Regions from separate parts of the Brevibacillus nigriterrae genome, predicted to be linked through region 2. Evidence: riboswitches for the same ligand, from Rfam matches in the RefSeq annotation. Region 2 holds a riboswitch; each other region holds the start of a gene.
The links. A riboswitch is a leader RNA that binds a small molecule or an ion and turns the genes downstream of it on or off. The one in region 2 is predicted to bind S-adenosylmethionine.

Region 1 (6,479 bases), on a different contig from region 2:
CTCTCGAAACTGCCAGAACTTGATACAATTTGGCTTAATGATAACCAGATATATGATCTGTCTCCGCTGTATTCCTTGAAAAATCTGCTTAATTTATCAGTGGAAGAGAATTACATTAATGTGGCAGAAGGTAGCAAAGACAGGGAGTTCATACGCAAAATCACTGGTAGTGTAAGTGGGATTCCAGCGACAAAAACACTTGATGATCTGCTATTGGATAAGAGCGAAATAAGTCTGGCAATGGATGAGTCAGCAACCATCAAGATCAATGCAAAAATGAATGGGAAGACCATAGATGTGCTCAATAATGTAGTAGGGGTTTCAAATAATGAAAAGGTGGCACGATTTAAGGATGGCAAGATAGTTGCGTTAGAACCTGGGTCGGCAACGATTACCTTTACTTACAATGAGAAGAAAGTTGCTTTAGAAGTAACTGTTACGAGCAAGTGAAAAGGTAGCGGCGAAAGGTAAAATTGAAAAAGGAAATGAGAATCACAAAGACACTTTTATTTTAAGTGTCTTTGTTTTTTGGCCTTGAAAGTTTCTAACTGTATTTATAGGGGTATAAAAAACGTAGAAAAACACTTTAGAGAAAGATACTGGAGAAAAAGTATTGGAGGAGGAGACACAGTGTTTTCAACATTTCGTGTCAGATTAATGGTGTTACTGGTGAGCTGCATGCTCATTCCAGCATTGGCGATTAGTTTGATCAGTTATCATCAGGCGAAAGCGTCATTAGTAGAAGCAGGTAAGCAAGAATTAAAGAAAACCGTCGATCATGCTTTTGAAATTCTGACCATGCTCGATAAAGATGTACAAGCTGGCAAGCTGACGGAAGAAGAAGCACTGACGAAAGCGAGAGAGATGCTGGCAGGCCCGCTAAAGCCTGACGGCAAGGAAAGGGATTTCCACCAGTCCAGTTTTCGTTATCGGGAGAATGGATATTTGTTTGTCAACAGTATGGATAGTGCGACACCGCTCAAGGTATATGTCCACCCGCGGTTTGATGTAAAAGGAGAACAACCAACCGTCAAGACGCCAGACGGAAAAGATGTCCTGCAAATGATCGCCGAAACGGCTAAAAAGCCATCCGAAAGCGAACGTTTTATCGAGTATCCGTTCTTTTTGCCGGGCCAAAAAAGTGATGATCCGAATGCCAAAATCGGGACAAAAGTGGCTTATGTTCGGCCTTTTGAACCGTGGAACGCTTATGTTGGTGTAGGTTCCTATGAGTTTGAGTTTTATCAATCGATTGAAAATCTCCAATATCTGATTTTCGGGATCGCTGCACTTACGACACTAGTAGGAGCGTTAATTGCCTACTGGTTTGCCCGATCCTACACCAGAATTCTGAAAAATGTCGGTACCGTTATCGAAGAGGTAGGAAAAGGAAATCTGACTACTCATGCAGTGGTGAAAGGGAAGGACGAATTTGCTCACCTTGCCAGTCATTTGAATGCATCCAGCGATAACATGAGATCCATGATTCACGATGTGATTTCAGTGACGGATAACGTATCACATTATGCGGCATATCTGAATGAGGGAGCAGCTCAAACAGGTGTCGCTTCTGAGCAAATTGCCGTAACCATTACAGAGATGGCAGAATCTACTTCCTCGATGAGAGATGACATGAAAACCACGACAGAGGTCATTCGCCGCCTGCAAGCAGAAATTCATGATGTAACTGATTTGTTGAAGGTTGCAACTGATTCGACCAAACGTGCTACGGAGAATGCCTCTGTTGGTCTACAGACAAGCACACAGGTGCAAGGCGAGATGAATCGAGTGAATCAGGTGGTTCTGCATTCTGCTGAGGTTGTCGATGGCTTGAAAGGGCGAATGGACAAAATTAGCGAAATTACCCAGTTGATTACGTCGATTGCCAGTCAAACGAACCTGCTTGCGTTGAATGCTGCCATTGAAGCAGCACGAGCGGGTGAGCATGGACGTGGATTTGCCATTGTTGCTGATGAAGTGCGCAAACTGGCGGAAGCAACCAGTCGAGCAGGGGAGGAAATTATTCAGGTTCTCGGTGAAATTCAAGCCAAGGCCGTGGAAGCTGTCGATGCAATGCAAAACGGAGTCAACAGTGTAAGTGATATCGGAAAACTGGTACAGGTTAGCAGCCAATCATTCTCGGAAATTACCACGCTGGTTAGTTCGATTTCTGATCAAATTACGGAAGTCTATCAGGCATCTACGAATATCCGTCAACAAGGCGAAACCGCTTTGGAGCGGATCAATAACGTGAACACAATCAGCGTAGAGATTGCAGGTGGAATGGAAACGATTGCTTCTTCGGCCGAAGAGCAAACAGCAACACTGGAGGAAACCGTCGCTTCCGTCGCAGAAGTTTCCCGAAACATTAAAGCACTGCATGAAAAAGTACAGTTTTTCAAGGTGTAGGGATTTTTTTCAAAAACAACGTTGACTTTTTGGTGACATTTCGCTACGATGAATTCAACCAAAAAATGAATAGCATTCTTCTTATCAAGAGTGGCGGAGGGACTGGCCCGATGACGCCCGGCAACCAATCAACCTATTCGTAGGGGATACGGTGCCAATTCCTGCAGAGCATAAGCTCTGAGAGATGAGAGGGATTTGCTTGCGGAAACGTGATCAAAGCCTTCTTTCGACAGGAAAGAGGGCTTTTATTTTTGCCCTCACCATTTTGCACAAGATCGGAAAAAAGAGACAGAGTGGATACTTGGAGGGAAATGAACATGCGTATCGAGACAAAATTGGTGCAAGTAGGAGTGGGAAAGGATGAGACGACAGGAGCCATCAGCTTTCCGATTTACGCCTCCACAGCCTATCGACACCCGGCATTAGGAGAGAGCACGGGCTTTGATTACGCCAGAACAGCAAACCCGACCCGTACCGTATTGGAAGCGGCAATTGCTGATCTGGAAGACGGAACAGCAGGATTTGCCTGTGCGTCAGGGATGGCAGCGATTCAAACGATCATGGGACTGTTTTCTCACGGTGATCACATCATTGTTTCGCTCGATCTATACGGTGGGACGTATCGGTTATTTGAGCAGATTTATTCACGCTATGGACTTTCTTTCAGCTATGTGGACCTGCGCTATGCAGACGAGGTAGCATCTCATATCACAACCAACACCAAGGCGATTCTGATCGAGACACCGACCAATCCGCTCATGCAAATCACAGATATTCGGAAGATTGCGGAAATTGCCAAGGCTCACCAGTTGCTCACGATTGTAGACAACACATTTATGACACCGTTTTACCAACGTCCACTACAATTGGGAGCGGACATCGTCTTCCACAGTGCGACCAAATATCTGGCAGGTCATAACGACGTACTCGCTGGTCTGATCGTGACCAAAGGTGATGAGCTGTCGGAAAAGTTACGGTTTTTACACAACTCCATCGGGGCAGTGCTAGGACCTCAAGATAGCTGGTTGTTAATTCGAGGGTTAAAGACACTGGCACTTCGGATGGAACGCCATCAGGAGAACGCCTTCAAGGTTGCTCAATTTCTCCAATCGCATTCGCTGGTAACGGATGTTTTCTATCCTGGTCTAACCGAACATGAAGGGCATGAGGTTCAAAGGGAGCAGGCAAACGGATTTAGCGGAATGGTTTCATTTCGGATCCAGGATGCCGCTCATGTCGGAACATTTTTACGAAGGCTGCAAGTGATCTCTTTTGCAGAAAGCCTCGGTGGCGTGGAGTCACTTTGTACGTATCCAGCAACACAAACGCATGCGGATATTCCCGTGGAAATCAGAGAGCGTGTAGGAGTATGTAATCGTCTGCTGCGTCTCTCCATCGGGATTGAACATGCAGATGATTTGATTTCAGATCTGGCGCAAGCGCTTGATTCATGTCGATAGATGGGGGATGAGGAAAATGAAGTTTGCTACACAACTTTTGCATGGGACTTGTGGAATTGATACGGTGACTGGTGCTTCCAGTGTTCCTATTTACCAGGCTTCTACTTTTCATCAATTTGATTTGGATCAGCCGGGTACCTTTGATTATGCAAGGTCAGGCAACCCTACCAGGCAAGCGCTTGAAGAGACAATCGCTGAGTTAGAAGGCGGGAAGAGAGGATTTGCCTTTGCATCCGGGATGGCGGCGATCTCCAGTGTATTCCTGCTTTTCTCGGCTGGTGACCATCTGATTGTTTCGGAAGATGTATACGGTGGAACGTATCGAATTTTAACAAGTGTATTTTCCCGCTTGGGTGTGGAGGCAACCTTCGTTGACACAACTGACCCTGAACGAGTGCGGGCAGCGATTCAACCAAAGACCAAAGGCATTTATCTGGAAACGCCTTCGAACCCGACCTTGAAAGTAACGGATATAGAAGCGATCTGTCGTATCGCAAAAGAGCATGGGCTGACAACCATTGTAGACAACACGTTCCTTACCCCCTATTACCAACGTCCACTTATGCTCGGAGCAGATATCGTGATTCACAGTGCAACCAAATTTATCGCTGGCCATAGTGATGTTGTCGCAGGCTTGGTAGTGACCAAGGATGCTGAACTGGGTGCTCAATTGTACACCATCCAAAACGGCTTTGGGGCAATTCTAGGTGTCCAGGATTGCTGGTTGGTCATGAGAGGCTTGAAAACATTGAAAGTTCGCCTCGATGTCAGCACGGCCAGCGCAGATCGCCTCGCTACGTGGCTAGAGTCACATCCCTATGTTGAGTGTGTCTACTATACGGGGTTGGTTGATCACCCAGGTCATCAGCTTCAAGCTCGTCAGGCGTCTGGACACGGTGCGGTGCTCTCATTTGATCTGGGATGCAAGGAACGGGTGAAGCGGTTCCTTGATGCCGTGAAGTTGCCGCTTGTGGCGGTTAGTCTGGGAGCGGTGGAAAGCATTCTATCGTATCCGGCGATGATGTCTCATGCCTCCATGCCTGCACAAGAAAGAAACAAAAGAGGGATTACGGATGGGCTGATCCGTCTTTCAGTTGGTTTGGAAGATGTGCATGATCTTGCTGCCGACCTCGATCAGGCGCTTGTCGCTTCTGCTGTGCCTGTTGGATTGCAACGCCTGAGTGTCTAATAGAATACGGTTAGTCATAGTAAGCCCCATCTGTGAGAAATGGTACTGCACAGATGGGTTTTTTCTTGTTATAAATAGTTTGAAAAGTATAAAAATGGGGATAGGTACATAATGACTTTGTCAAAAAGAGGGCGGAGGTTTTCCTATGAGTGAATTGCAAAACTACATGTCGATTGCAAAATACTTGCCTGAGCTTTTTCGGAAAAAGGATCTGGCCGTGTGGGCGACTGACGAAGAGAAATTTATTATGTGGAATACACATGGAGCATTTCAGCTAAAAATTCATGTGGGAGAGGCACTGAAGCCGGATGGCACGCCTGCTGCTGTACTGCGTACCAAAAGAGCCATTTCACGGTATGTTCCACGAGAAGTATATGGTACTCCTTGTTACTCGGTAGCGATTCCAGTGACAGGTGGAGTCATCGGGCTGTCTGTCGGTTGTGAAAATGAGGAACAATTTTCACAATCGCTGGATGATGTGAATCAGGCAATCGAACACATTGGTCAATCCGGTGCAGAGATCGCCCGTGATGCAGCTTCCATCGCTGAATTCATGGCTACGATCAAACAAACATTGATTACTACTGAAGTCAGTTTGCGTGATATTGATCAAGTGGGCGAATTGATCAAACGAATTGCTGACCAGACCCGCCTGATTTCACTGAATGCCATGATCGAGTCAGCAAGAGCCGGTGAGCATGGAAGAAGCTTCAGTGTGGTTGCCAAGGAAATGCAGAAGCTGTCAGAAGACACCATGAAGTCGATTCAGGATGTGCGGACAAGCATCTGGACGATCCACCAGATGTTTGAACAGGTTCAGAGTTATATGGCAGAGGCAGACCATAAAGTACAAGATCAGAGTACCCAAACCAAGGAAATATCGAATACGATCAGAGAGCTGTCAGCTTCCTTGCAGACATTGCAGGATGTATTTAAAAATTTATAAGTTCTCAACTATGCAAAAAGAGAGTACGGATCAGCATCCGTGACTCTCTTTTTTTGACGAGAACAAGTAATTTTTAAGGCAGGTCGATTAGCATGAACTGTGCCCCCGTGGTGGTGGACAATTGCAGGTTTTGGATGTCTGTGATGCGAGCAGCATCTCGTTTCTCCAATAGCGTTTCACCGTTAAGGGTCAACTCTCCCTCCATCACAAAAACGTAGATTCGGCGGCCTTCGTCTTGCGCAAAGGAGAGGTTTTGCCCTTGCTCCAGCATGGAGAGATATAGGGTCATGTCTTGATGAATGAGCGCTGTTGTAAATCCGTCATAAGTTTTGTTAGAAACGATGGGTACTAGCTGATTCGAATGAGCCTGCAAGTCATACGATGTTTGTTCGTAGCTTGGAGTCAATTTGGACTGGTCTGGCTCAAACCACAGTTGCAGGAAATTCACCTCTTCCGTATCAGACGGATTCATTTC
Region 2 (6,479 bases):
CTACATTTCGATTTATCTCGTGGGGTTCTTTACCGCTTGGTTCGTTAATTGGAGGGATGATAGGGGGGGCAATGGGTTTACGGTTCGCTTTATTTGCGGGTAGCATTGGATTGTTAGCTTCGGTATGTACATTATTGTTCACCCCATTTTTACAACTACGTGTGAAATCATTTCATGAATTAACATTGGAAAAAGATGTGTCTATAAAGACCTAAGGAGTGCCTTAAGAAGTATTAAACCAACGGGATGAGTTAGTTGAACAACAACAGCGGTAGTCTAATACTTTATTATCAGGGTCTTAAACCACCGCTTTTTCTTTTTATGGATAGCCTATTACTTATTTTTCAATACTTGCCGAATTCTCATTTGAAAATCCTGTTAGATCAATACCTCTAGTCTAAAACAATATTATTTTTAGACATTTATTAGCTTTTTGATGCCATTCTATTTCAACACTTATGTACCCCGAAAATGTACCTAATCGTTGGTAATAGTCGGTCTCCACGGTAACATTAAATAAAAACAGCTTCGATGAGTAGATCTCGCAATTGGGCAAAGCCGCCTACAACCTCAACTCGAATCCCTAATTTTTTCGCCGTTACTTGTGATAGGGTTGACCGTAATTAATCTTCAACTAAACTCCCATTAACGTAACAAGCCACCGTTCATTAAGCTCTTGATATCCGTTTGTTAAACAAAAATAAGGAAATTTGTTTAGCTTTTTAAAAAAACTTTTCCTTTGTTTTTAAAAGATTCAACAACATCAATAGCCTCATTTACATCCAACAAGTCGTAGATAGAATCCACCTTCATCAATCTCAATCTTTTATCGTTAATCAACGTTATCAATTTACTAAACGTTTCTTGCCATTTATCCGTTGATACTTGTGCATTCCAATTCCGTAAATGAAACATATTAGCATTTACTTTTGCCTTATTTATAATTTCTGTCCAGTTAACTTGTATTCCTGATAAAAGACCAATAGTTAAAAAATTGCCATTAGGGTGTATACAAAAAGCCAAATCGTTTCCAGACGAACCTCCAACAGAATCAATTGCAGCATCGACACCAATTCCATTCGTTAGTTCCATCACTGTTTCATATAGTGGATTTTTAGATGTGTCGATTACATAAGATGCTCCAAGACAAAGTAAATCCTTTGTATATTTATTATTTCTGGTAACTGCAATCAATCGAAATCCTAAAACCTTTGATAATTGAGCAAAAATATGCCCAATCGAAGAACCACACGCATTAACCAATAAAACATCATTTGGATTTAATTTTAAAACTTCTGTACAAGTCACCCAAGCCGTAATTGGATTTATATACATTTGCGAAGCTGTAAAATCATCAATTGAATCAGGTATTAATACTGTAAAATCTGCTGATGTCTTAACAAATTCCTGCCATGTGCCTTCCCCACGCAAAGGTAACACCCGTTTACCAATAAGATCTCGAGAAGCTAAAGGACCTACATATTCTACAATACCCACTCCTTCATAACCGGGGATATTAGGTAAAGAAATACGATGAGAATAAGCGCCTCTAATTGGAATTAAGTCAGAAGGGTTTATAGGACGTGCTAACATTCGAACAAGGACTTCATTATCTTTTGGTGGTTCTATACTTTTATATTCAATTTTTAATACCTCTTTAGGACTACCGAATTCGTAGAATCTAATACATTTTGCATCCAAAATAATAAGTCTCCTTAATATAAAACAGATTTATTTAATTATACCATCTTGAATTAACCTGCCCTTTAAGGTGGCAAGGCCACCAATATTATGAACCGCACCCCGTCAAGTAGACAGTATAAAAAACAAAAATAACCTATGCGGCCCTGGCCTTGTTTTGTTGAGTGTATTAATACCCCAGATAGATTTAAAAATAGTAGTACAGAAACTTGGATACCGAAACTCCTTTGTTCAATCTGAAACACCCAAATAGCTATTTGAAGGAGTTAGAGATCATGAATGCACTTATTGTCTACGCCCATCCTGAACCAAAGTCTTTTAATGGAGCATTAAAGGATCTTGCCATTACTGTTTTGACAGCAAATGGTCATCAAGTCAAAGTGTCTGATTTGTATGCAATGAAATGAAATGCAAAGCTGTTGCTGACCGCAATGATTTTCTCATTATGGAGAACTCGGAATTTTTAAAATACCAGCTTGAACAAAAGCATGCTTCAAAAACGAACAGCTTTGCCGAGGATATCCGAGAAGAACAAGAAAAACTTCTTTGGGCTGATTTTGTAATCTTCCAGTTCCCATTATGGTGGTACTCTGTCCTAGCTATACTGAAAGGCTGGTTTGATCGAGTCTTTGCTTCAGGTTTTGTTTATGGCAATGAAGTTGGAAGATATGATACGGGTGGACTCAAAGGCAAGAAAGCGATGTTGTCCACTCTCACCGGTTTCTCCACAGAATGCCTATACGCCATATGGAATGGATAGCGATATACACGAGAAGATCCTTTATCATATTAATCATGGGATCCTCTATTTTTCTGGTCTTGAACCTGTTGAACCGTTTATTGCCTGGACTCCCGCACGAGATGAGGAAGCCAGAATTCAATACTTGGAAGGTTACAAAAAGCGTCTTAAACATCTTTCTGAAATACGTTCTATCCCCTATCATCCAAGTTCTCATTTTGATGAGCATCACCAATTGAAACCAGAGTACAGGTAATAGCTATCTTCACTAAAATTTTGTATCCCAGAGAACGAATTCTGGGATATTTTATATTTTTACCAAAGACGAAGTGTCATAATGTCACGAGTTATTACACTATCCTACCCGTTAGCTTAACGCCGTCGCCAGTCTACTACTTTATTATCTAGTCTAAAACTACTAGATATTAACCAAAACTACCTATTACAAAAATGATAACGTTTTCAACACTTCACCGTATAAAATTGATATTGACAATCAGTTTAGTCGGGATTATGATTTGTTTATCCAAAAATTAAATAAACTCTTATCGAGAGAGACTGAGGGATCAGGCCCTATGACGTCCGGCAACCTCCAGCAATGGAACGGTGCCACTTCCTGCAGAATGAAATTCATTCTGAGAGATAAGTCGTTCACTTATTAACGATGCCTCTTTCGAATGAAAGGGGCTTTTGTTTTTGGGTGACGGGCATAAGGAGGCAGTAGATGATTGAAGTAAAAGAGCTGGTGAAAGAATACAACACCAAAAAAGGAACGGTTACAGGAGTAGATCGGGTTTCGTTACAAATCAACAAAGGCGAAATCTTCGGAATCGTCGGATATAGTGGAGCAGGGAAAAGCTCGTTGCTTCGATGCCTGAATCTTCTGGAAAAACCTACGTCCGGACAAATCCTGATCGATGGAATCGAACTGACATCATTAACAGAAAAAGATCTCCGAAATGCGAGACAAAAGATCGGAATGATTTTTCAGCACTTCTATCTAGTCAGCTCCAAAACGGTATTCGAAAATGTGGCGTTTGCCCTGAAGGCAGCACATAAATCAAAAGAAGAAATCGAAGAGAGGGTAAAGGAACTGTTAGAGATGGTCGGTCTTTCGGACAAGTGTGATGTCTATCCGTCACAACTGAGCGGTGGACAGAAACAGCGAGTCGGAATCGCCAGGGCACTTGCCAACAACCCATCTGTTCTGCTCTGTGATGAGGCGACGTCAGCACTCGATCCGAGCACAACCCAATCCATCCTTGCTCTCTTAAAAAAGATCAATCAGGAAATCGGCCTAACCATTGTACTCATTACACATGAGATGGAAGTGGTCAAAGAGATTTGTGACCGCATGGCGATTATGCAGGATGGTCAGATCATTGAACAGGGCCCGGTATATGAGATTTTTGCCAATCCGATCAAGCCATTGACGAAGACCTTTATCAACAGCATCTTGCAGTTTGACTTGCCGGATCACCTGATCAAACAACGAAAAGGCAGAATCATCAAAATTCATTTCAAAGGCTCCATCGCTGAAGAATCAGTTGTGTCTGATGTATTCCAGAAGCATCAGGTGAAAGGAAATATTCTGCATGGAAAAATTGAGTACATACAGAATACGCCACTCGGTATTTTCATCATGGAACTGGTCGGGGAGCAAGCGGAAGTAGAGGGCGCTGTACAATATCTGATTCAGCGGACGAACCATCTGGAGGTGTTGTACGATGCTGTTTGAGACACTGATCGAACTCATTCCAGAGCTGAACAAGGCTTTTTTTGAGACGATTTACATGGTCGGCATCTCGCTTGTAGTGTCTGTCATTGCGGGTCTTCCGCTTGGTGTCATTCTTTTCGTCACCGACCGAGGGTTGTTCCTGGAGAACACTCCTTTGAAAAATGTGATCGGGTTTGTAGTGAACATGGTTCGTTCCATTCCGTTCATCATCCTGCTTGTAGCACTGCTTCCGCTGACCAATCTCATTACGGGAACAACGATTGGGCCCACGGCGGCATCTGTCTCGCTCTCTGTGGCAGCGATTCCGTTTTTCGCCCGATTGGTTGAGACGTCACTGAGAGAGATCGATAAGGGCGTCATCGAAGCAGCGGTTTCCGTAGGGGCATCCCCCTGGATGATCATCAAGGATGTACTCATCCCGGAAGCCCGTCACGGCATCATTCAAGGGATTACGATTACCACGATCAGCTTGATTGCCTATTCTGCGATGGCAGGCATTGTCGGGGGAGGCGGTATCGGTGATTTGGCGATTCGCTTCGGTTACTACCGCTATGACAACACCGTGATGATTACGACGGTCGTGATTTTGATTTGTCTGGTTCAGTTGATTCAGTATGGCGGTGACTTCATCGCCAGAGTTGCAAATAAACGGTCATGACCGTTTATTTGCTGACCGCGAGCGGTCACATCAACCTTCATGAAAAACGTCGAGACGTTTTTCACAGAAAACGATAATTACAACATTCTAGGAGGCACACAAAATGAAAAAGTTTCAATCATTGCTCTTATCTCTCACTTTGATCCTATCCGTTGGTTTGCTTGCTGCTTGTGGTGGCGAAAAACCTGCCGCTAGTGGAGGTACCGCTTCGAAAGAATTAAAAATCGGAGCAACCGCAGGCCCATACAGCGACATGGTAACGAAAGCGATCAAGCCGCTTTTGGAAAAGAAAGGCTACACCGTGAATGTAGTAGAATTCAACGACTATGTGCAACCGAATCTTGCATTGTCTAAAGGTGATCTGAACGCCAACCTGTTCCAACACAAAATCTATCTGGAGAAATTTGCGGCTGAACATAAACTGGAGCTCTCTGAATTGATCTCTGTGCCAACTGCTCCAATGGGCATCTACTCCAAAAAGTTCAAGTCTCTTGAAGAAGTGGCAGATGGCAGTGCAATTGCAATTCCGAATGACCCGACGAATGCAGCACGTGCGTTCCTGATTTTGCAAGACGCTGGTTTGATCAAGCTTGATGCTTCTGCTAATCCGCTTACTGTATCTGAGAAAGATGTACAGGAAAACGTGAAAAACCTGCAATTCAAACCAATTGAAGCAGCACAGCTTCCACGCACCGTAGACAGTGTTGATTTGTCTGCTGTCCCAGGTAACTTCGCACTTGCTGCAAAAATGAACCTGCTGGATGCATTGAAGCTGGAAAATATGGCTGACGACTACCGCAACCGTGTCGTGGTGAATACCAAAGACGTAGAAGCGCAATTTGCAAAAGATATCAAGGAAGCGGTAGAATCTGCTGATTTCGAAAAAACAATTGATGCTGAGTTCCAGGGCTTCGGTAAACCAGCCTGGATGAAGAAGTAAATGGAGCGTTTAGAAGTAAGGGGAGCACCCAATACCTACGTGTGCGAAGAAGGGATTCTGGATGAGCTGGAGTCCCTTCTCCAGAAGCACGGGATCACGAGACCATTAGTGGTTCACGGAGAACGTTCCTGGAACGCTGCGAGTCTGTATTTCTTGAAAAACACAACAGAGATATTCACATTTGAACGATATAAGGGAGAATGTACAGAGGCAGAGGTTCAGCGAATCGTTTCTTTGATAGATGCTGGAGAATACGATGCAGTGATTGGTGTTGGCGGCGGTAAGGTGCTGGACATTGCCAAAGCAGCAGGAAATGGGGCTAGGGTCGATATTGTACTCATTCCAACACTAGCATCTACTTGTGCAGCGTGGACTCCATTAAGCGTCTTTTATAATGAAGAAGGTCATTTTACGCACTATACGATGTTTGCCAAAGGAGCAGATCTTGTATTGGTGGAACCACGTATTTTGCTGGAAGCACCGGTGCGTTATCTGATCGCAGGGATTGCTGATACGTTGGCAAAGTGGTATGAAGCGGATGTCCTGATCGAAAAAGTAAAGAATCGACCTGTTGTACTCGATATTTCCTATCATGCGGCAAAGCTGTGTCAACAAATCTTGCTGCAACAGGGGAGAGAAGCAGTAGAAGATTACAAACGCAAGCAAGTCACGCACTCGCTGGTAAGTGTGTTCGAAACGATCT
Region 3 (6,479 bases), 130 kb from region 2:
AAGGCGGGATTGTATACCTTGATGCCATCTGGTGCAACCTGTTTGCCAAGTCCGTGCGTCACTTCCTCGATTGGACGTTCTTCAATCGGGATCTCGTCACCCGTTGCAGTTGCCAGATCAACCGATGAAAGCGGAGCTGCCACATAGAAAGGAATACCATGCGCCTTTGCCAGAACAGCTACACCGTACGTGCCAATTTTGTTTGCTACATCTCCATTTGCTGCGACACGATCTGTACCCACGATTACCGCCTGTACTTTTCCTTGCGCCATCACCATCGCAGCCATATTGTCGCAGATTAGGGTGACATCAATTCCTGCTTGCTGCAATTCGAAGGCAGTAAGTCGAGAGCCTTGCAAAACAGGACGAGTCTCATCGGCGTACACTTTGATGTCCCAGCCTCGTTCTTTGGCGAGGTAGAACGGAGCAGTTGCCGTTCCATAGGCTGCAGTTGCTAGCGCTCCCGGATTGCAGTGAGTCAGGACTCCGATACCATCGTGCAGCAAGGAGAGAAGATTTTCGCCAATCTGACGACAAACCTGTTCGTCCTCCGTCTGGATTGTTTGTGCTTCCTCCAAAACAGACTTTTTGATCTCGTCAATCGTCCTTTCCGCTTCATTCTCCACCCGGCTTTTCACCCGATCCAAGGCCCAGAACAAATTGACAGCAGTTGGTCGGGAGGTTGCCAGATAATCCGCCTGCTCCACGACATCTTGCCAGAAATCTTCATATGTCGTTGCCTGACTGTTGCGAACCCCAAGATATAATCCGTAGGCTGCTGCCATCCCGATAGCCGGTGCTCCTCGAACTTGCAGGTGTCTGATTGATTCCCATACCTGCTCAGATGTAGTGAGAGGCAGGTATACCGTCTCAACAGGAAGCAATGTCTGGTCAAGTAACTCCAGATGATCATTCTCCCATCTCACGGGTGTTATTCTTGTTGCCGTTGTCATACCGCTTCCTCCTGCTGAGCTTGAATCGACACATTCCATACCAGGTTGCTAATATCTGTGCTCGCTTTGATGTTTTTACGCTCCAGGATCAGTGCCTTGCCAATTTCCAGTGCAAGGCGCTCTGCTTCTGCACGTATTTCCACATTTTCAATCGAGTTCAAATCAGCTACGCCCGCCAACCCGATGACTCTGCGCAGCACCTCACATCCTGCATAACCAGCCGTATCCTGAAGCAAATCTGCCACGTAATCCTGCCAGAAGTTCTCTACATGCGCACTCCGTTCTTTGCTCTGTCTGTGCCACAATTGGACAAAGTTATATACAAACTCCTGCCATACGTTCTCTACTGTTTCAAGCAGGTACTGACGATACGCTGCTCGGTTGGCATCTGAGCCCGGCAAACCGTGCTGTGCAGCATAGTTGAGCAGCAGATTGGCAATGACCTGACCGATATCAAAGCCAATCGGACCATAATAAGCAAATTCAGGATCAATCACCTTTGTGCTGGTCGGGGTGACGAAAATGCTACCCGTGTGCAGGTCGCCATGAAGCAGTGCCTCTGCTCTCGTGAGGAAGCCAAACTTCAGCTTCGCAATTTCCCGTTTCAGCGGTACGTTTGCCCAAATCGCCTCAACGTCTTTGCGAATCAAAGGGTTAAAGATATTGGTTTCGGCATTTTCATAGGGATCAGTAAACACCAAATCTTCGGTAATTTTGCAAAGCTCTGGATTCACGAATGTTGCGACTAATGATTTTTTTTCATACGGATGCACACCCAAATCCGATGTGAAAAAGAGAGTTTCAGCCAGGAATCGACCGATATGCTTGGCAAACAGCGGATATTGTTCCCCTTGGATCAATCCTTTGCGCATGATCGTGTGGTCACTCAAGTCTTCCATCACGGTAAGGGCAAGCTCTTGATCAAAATGATAAACCTGTGGAACCAGATCAGGAACCAGCTTGTTTTGAATAGCAAGTGCCGAGCTTTCGATCCGTGCACGATCAAGTGTCAAAGGCCACGACTCACCAACTACTCGTGCGTACGGCAATGCTTGCTTGACAATGACACTTTTGCCAGTTGCTTCTTCACGAATATGAAAAACCAGATTCAGGTTCCCATCGCCTATCTCATAGCTTGATAATTGCGAATCTTGCGTAAATAAACTAGGTAAACCACGAACATAATCAACGGCTTCCTGTTCAGTTAACGGACGGTATGTCATCGCTTTTCCTCCTCATTCCTGCCTTGTAATCAGCCTAAAAGAGCCATTTGCTTTTCATACATGTCAAGCGGATTGGTCAACTCGTTCAACTGTGCCATCAAGCGGTAATCCACTAATTTGTGCACTTTGCAATCGGCTATATCATCTGCTATTTCTTCTCGGGTCAATACTTCCCAGTTTCCTTCTCTGCGCTTGACGAACAAATCTTTTCCACGATACGAAATCCAGACGTGACTGGTTGGACAGGCAGGCGAAAAGAGCCGTGACCGTTTGAGTGTATCGTCTCCCCTTTCCATCGCTAGAAGAAACAACACCCGCCACGCATTCTCCACGTCGGTAGACAGCAGAAGCTGCCACGAGCCGTTTTCCACAGGACTTACCTTGCCACGCAGGTGACCGAAAGCATGATTCAATGCATTTCGTGCATTCCCTTCGTCGATAAGATCAACCTCGCATTCCTGTAATTTGTCACATAACCAGTCCGCAAATTGAGTCCAATCCCGATTTCCCGTTTCTTTCGCACGTTGATTCTGTTCCTTGAATGCTTGCACAATATCCTGATAGGTAGAATACGAGTGAAGCATGATTAAATATTTGTACTCCGACCAAACTTGCTCACACCAATTTTTTGATAATGTCACCATGAAAAAAGACCTCTTTTCCAAAGAAAAGAGGTCCTGTGCATACGTTGTCATAACGTCGTCGTTCCCCCTTATCTTCCAGAATTATTTCTTCTGCAGGAATTAGCACCGTGCACTTTTCTTGCTCGATAACAGATGCAAGAAATGTGTCGGTTGCTGGGTATCATCGGGCCAGTCCCTCCACCGTCTCTGGATAAGGAAATCCATATTTAGACTATTCAATTTGCAATTACGATGAATCATACACACGGTACAAGCCAGTTGTCAACAACTTTTTGCAAATTAAAAATGAAGTTGACGTTTGTGAAAAATCGTCTTATGATTTGAGTACTGTGTTTGTAGTTGCTCAATTCCATATATTCAGACATTACTCTTATTGTGAGAAGGCGGAGGGACTGGCCCGATGATGCCCGGCAACCGGCGTACGAAACAGGTACGAAACGGTGCTAAATCCTGCAAAAACCTGATTTTGAGGTTTTTGAGAGATGAGAGGAGAAGCGAACAATCGTAAGCCCGCCTCCTTCTCGATGAAGGAGGCTTTTTATTTTCTACAAAGGAGGCTTATCCGTGGGCAGTGATTCTATTCTTGTAACCTACGTAACGCAAGCAAAAGATTTAGATAAAAAAGCTGCTGCGATTGCTGTCGGCATGACTGTTGGTTCATGGACCGATCTTCCCCTCGCCAAGCAGGAAGCACTTCGTCCCTATCTTGGAGAAGTTCATGCTGTTCAACCGCTGGAAGAGTTGGACAATGGCGAGATCCGGGGGACAGTTACCATCAGCTATCCAACAATCAACTTTACACGTGATATCCCTTCCCTTTTGACGGGTGTATTCGGCAAGCTGTCTATGGATGGCAAAATCAAATTAGTCGATATACAATTGCCCGATTCATTTGTTGCTGGCTTTCCAGGACCGAAATACGGCATCGACGGCGTGAGGGAGATACTTGGTGTACATGACCGACCACTGTGTATGAGCATATTTAAATCGTGTCTGGGTCTGCCCTTCGATGAACTGAAGACACAATTCCGTGCCCAGGCACTGGGAGGACTCGATTTGGTCAAGGACGACGAGATCTTCTTTGCTGACGATCAGGCGCCGTTTCTTGAGCGAATCCGTGCTTTCCGTCAAATAGCCGAGGAAGTACAGCAAGAAACAGGCAAACCCGTGCTTTATGCAGCAAATCTCACGGGCCCTTCCCATGAATTGCTAGATAATGCGAAGCGTGCGATCGATAACGGAGCCCAATGCTTGCTGTTTAACGTACTCAGCTTTGGATTCGACACCCTGCATCGGCTCGCAGCCGATCCCGATATCACCGTCCCGCTGATGGCCCATCCAGCACTGGCTGGTGCGCTGTACCCTTCACCTGACTACGGCATCCGGACGTCCCTATTATTGGGTAAACTGATGCGGCTTGCAGGTGCGGATCTAGTTCTGTTCCCTTCTCCTTATGGAAATGTCGCATTGGATAAACAAGAAGCACTTCAGCTTGCAGCTAATTTAACCGTAAATGACAGTCAGTTGAAACGCTCTTTCCCTGTTCCGTCAGCAGGGATTCATCCGGGGTTAGTACCTCAACTTTACGCAGATTTCGGACTGGATCAGGTGGTGAACGCAGGTGGCGGCATCCACGGCCATCCTGGTGGAGCAACAATCGGAGCTAGAGCATTCATAACAGCAATTGAAGCAGTCGTTAGTGGAATTCCATTAGCCGAAGCGGCAACGAACAGTGAGGCTTTGGCGATTGCTTTAGATAAGTGGGGGCAAAAGTAATGCAAAAACAAGTCGTTCTCTTTTGTGACTTCGATGGCACAATCACGGAAAAAGACAATATCATTGCCATCATGCGAGAATTTGCTCTACCTGGCTGGGAAGAGTTGACCGATCAAATTCTGGGCCAGCAGATCTCGATTCGGGAAGGTGTGGGCAAACTGTTTGCCACTATTCCCTCTCATCGTAAACAAGATATTGTTGATTTCCTATTACGAGAAGCAAGGATTCGAGCAGGGTTTGCTGAATTTATCCAATACTGCAAAAAACAGGATATCACTCTCTTGATTACAAGCGGCGGCATTGATTTCTTCGTCTATCCCATGCTCGCTCCTTATGGCTTGGATGAGCATATCTATTGCAACGGCAGCGATTTCTCTCAAGACACGATCACGATTACCTGGCCTCATGCATGCGATGAACACTGCACAACGGATTGCGGTATGTGCAAGACAGCAATTATCAGACAATACGATCCATCCACCCATTACCGAATCGTGATTGGTGACAGCATTACGGATTTGGCAGGAGCCAAGATCGCCGACTTTGTCATAGCCCGATCTCTGCTGGAAACCAAATGTAACGAACTGCAGTTGCCCTATCGCCCATTCTCAACCTTCTTTGATGTGATTGACGCCTTGGAGCAGATAACGAACGGACAGGAGGTGCGCTAGCATGAGCGATTTGGAGCAACTGCGAGCCGACGCTTATCTGAGGCTGGATGAGGCCAAAATGACCTTTGCCAGACGTGATTGGTTCCCCGGCACAAGCGGCAATCTGTCGATTAAATTGACAAGTGACCCGCTACTCTTTGCAGTAACTGCCAGCGGCAAAGACAAAACAAAATGCACACCTGAAGATTACTTGCTGGTAAATGAATCGGCCCAACCAGTAGAAGAGACCACCTTGCGACCATCGGCGGAAACCTTGATTCATGCAGCCGTTTATCGGCACATCCCAACCGCTGGAGCATGCTTTCACGTCCATACGATCAGCAATAACGTGATCTCGGAGCTTTACTTTGGGCAGCGGGCATTCACAATCAAGGGGCAAGAATTGATCAAAGGGCTCGGTATCTGGGAAGAGAATGCGGAAATCACGATTCCTATCGTGGAAAATTACGCGGATATCCCTACCCTTGCTGCTGCGATTGAAAAAGTAATTACTCCTTCTGTACCAGGTGTTTTGATCCGCAATCACGGAATTTACGTATGGGGTGACAATGACTTCACGGCGAAACGTCATCTGGAGTCCTTTGAGTTCCTGTTTGAGTACCATCTGAGACTTACTCAATTACGACATCAATTTAATTAAAGGGAGGCAATTCATCAATGGCAAAAATCCGTTTTCATGCTACCAATGAATATTTGGAAGGCTCAGACAAGGTACGCGATTTTCTTTCCCCTCTGGGAGTCACCTATGAAGTATGGGGTGTTGATCGCTTACCCGAGAATCTGCGGGAGAATTACCAACTGACAGATGAAGAAAAATCCCATATCATCGAGCATTTCCGAAAAGAAATTGACGAGATCAGCACCCGGCGAGGCTATACAACAGCTGATTTGGTAATGCTTTCTGAAAACACACCGAATTTGGATAAATTGTTAGTAGCATTCCGTGGAGAGCATCATCACACAGATGATGAAGTACGTTTTTGCGTGGATGGTCACGGGATTTTCACCATCAATGCTGGTGATAACTGGTTTGATGTAGAAATGGATCCAGGCGATTTGATCTCCGTCCCTTCCTACACACGCCACTACTTCTCTCTCCAGGATGACCGCAAAATCAAGGCAATCCGCCTCTTCGTCACTCCTGCCGGTTGGGAAGCGATTTACGAAAAACAGACGTCTGCGTAAGATAACCCTCCCGAGCGGAGGCTCAAA

Region 1: another riboswitch for S-adenosylmethionine. It lies ahead of ACPW7N_RS12560 (aminotransferase class I/II-fold pyridoxal phosphate-dependent enzyme); the one in region 2 lies ahead of ACPW7N_RS04310 (methionine ABC transporter ATP-binding protein).
Region 3: another riboswitch for S-adenosylmethionine. It lies ahead of ACPW7N_RS04985 (2,3-diketo-5-methylthiopentyl-1-phosphate enolase); the one in region 2 lies ahead of ACPW7N_RS04310 (methionine ABC transporter ATP-binding protein).

Annotation. Positions count from the first base shown of each region.
Region 1 covers NZ_JBNCMT010000015.1:6,989-13,467, forward strand. Annotated here, with positions in the region: gene ACPW7N_RS12550 (leucine-rich repeat domain-containing protein) at 1-450, shown strand, start outside; gene ACPW7N_RS12555 (methyl-accepting chemotaxis protein) at 631-2,409, shown strand; SAM riboswitch class I at 2,488-2,600, shown strand; gene ACPW7N_RS12560 (aminotransferase class I/II-fold pyridoxal phosphate-dependent enzyme) at 2,727-3,869, shown strand; gene ACPW7N_RS12565 (aminotransferase class I/II-fold pyridoxal phosphate-dependent enzyme) at 3,886-5,058, shown strand; gene ACPW7N_RS12570 (methyl-accepting chemotaxis protein) at 5,204-6,004, shown strand; gene ACPW7N_RS12575 (pirin family protein) at 6,078-6,479, opposite strand, start outside.
Region 2 covers NZ_JBNCMT010000004.1:79,719-86,197, reverse strand. Annotated here, with positions in the region: gene ACPW7N_RS04330 (MFS transporter) at 1-215, shown strand, start outside; gene ACPW7N_RS04325 (zinc-dependent alcohol dehydrogenase family protein) at 715-1,701, opposite strand; gene ACPW7N_RS04320 (NAD(P)H-dependent oxidoreductase) at 1,977-2,108, shown strand; gene ACPW7N_RS04315 (NAD(P)H-dependent oxidoreductase) at 2,105-2,461, shown strand; SAM riboswitch class I at 2,983-3,089, shown strand; gene ACPW7N_RS04310 (methionine ABC transporter ATP-binding protein) at 3,165-4,178, shown strand; gene ACPW7N_RS04305 (methionine ABC transporter permease) at 4,168-4,836, shown strand; gene ACPW7N_RS04300 (MetQ/NlpA family ABC transporter substrate-binding protein) at 4,940-5,776, shown strand; gene ACPW7N_RS04295 (iron-containing alcohol dehydrogenase family protein) at 5,777-6,479, shown strand, end outside.
Region 3 covers NZ_JBNCMT010000004.1:205,852-212,330, forward strand. Annotated here, with positions in the region: gene mtnA (S-methyl-5-thioribose-1-phosphate isomerase) at 1-953, opposite strand, end outside; gene mtnK (S-methyl-5-thioribose kinase) at 950-2,176, opposite strand; gene ACPW7N_RS04980 (YbgA family protein) at 2,206-2,820, opposite strand; SAM riboswitch class I at 2,886-3,017, opposite strand; SAM riboswitch class I at 3,188-3,309, shown strand; gene ACPW7N_RS04985 (2,3-diketo-5-methylthiopentyl-1-phosphate enolase) at 3,385-4,596, shown strand; gene ACPW7N_RS04990 (2-hydroxy-3-keto-5-methylthiopentenyl-1-phosphate phosphatase) at 4,596-5,267, shown strand; gene ACPW7N_RS04995 (methylthioribulose 1-phosphate dehydratase) at 5,269-5,907, shown strand; gene ACPW7N_RS05000 (cupin domain-containing protein) at 5,925-6,452, shown strand.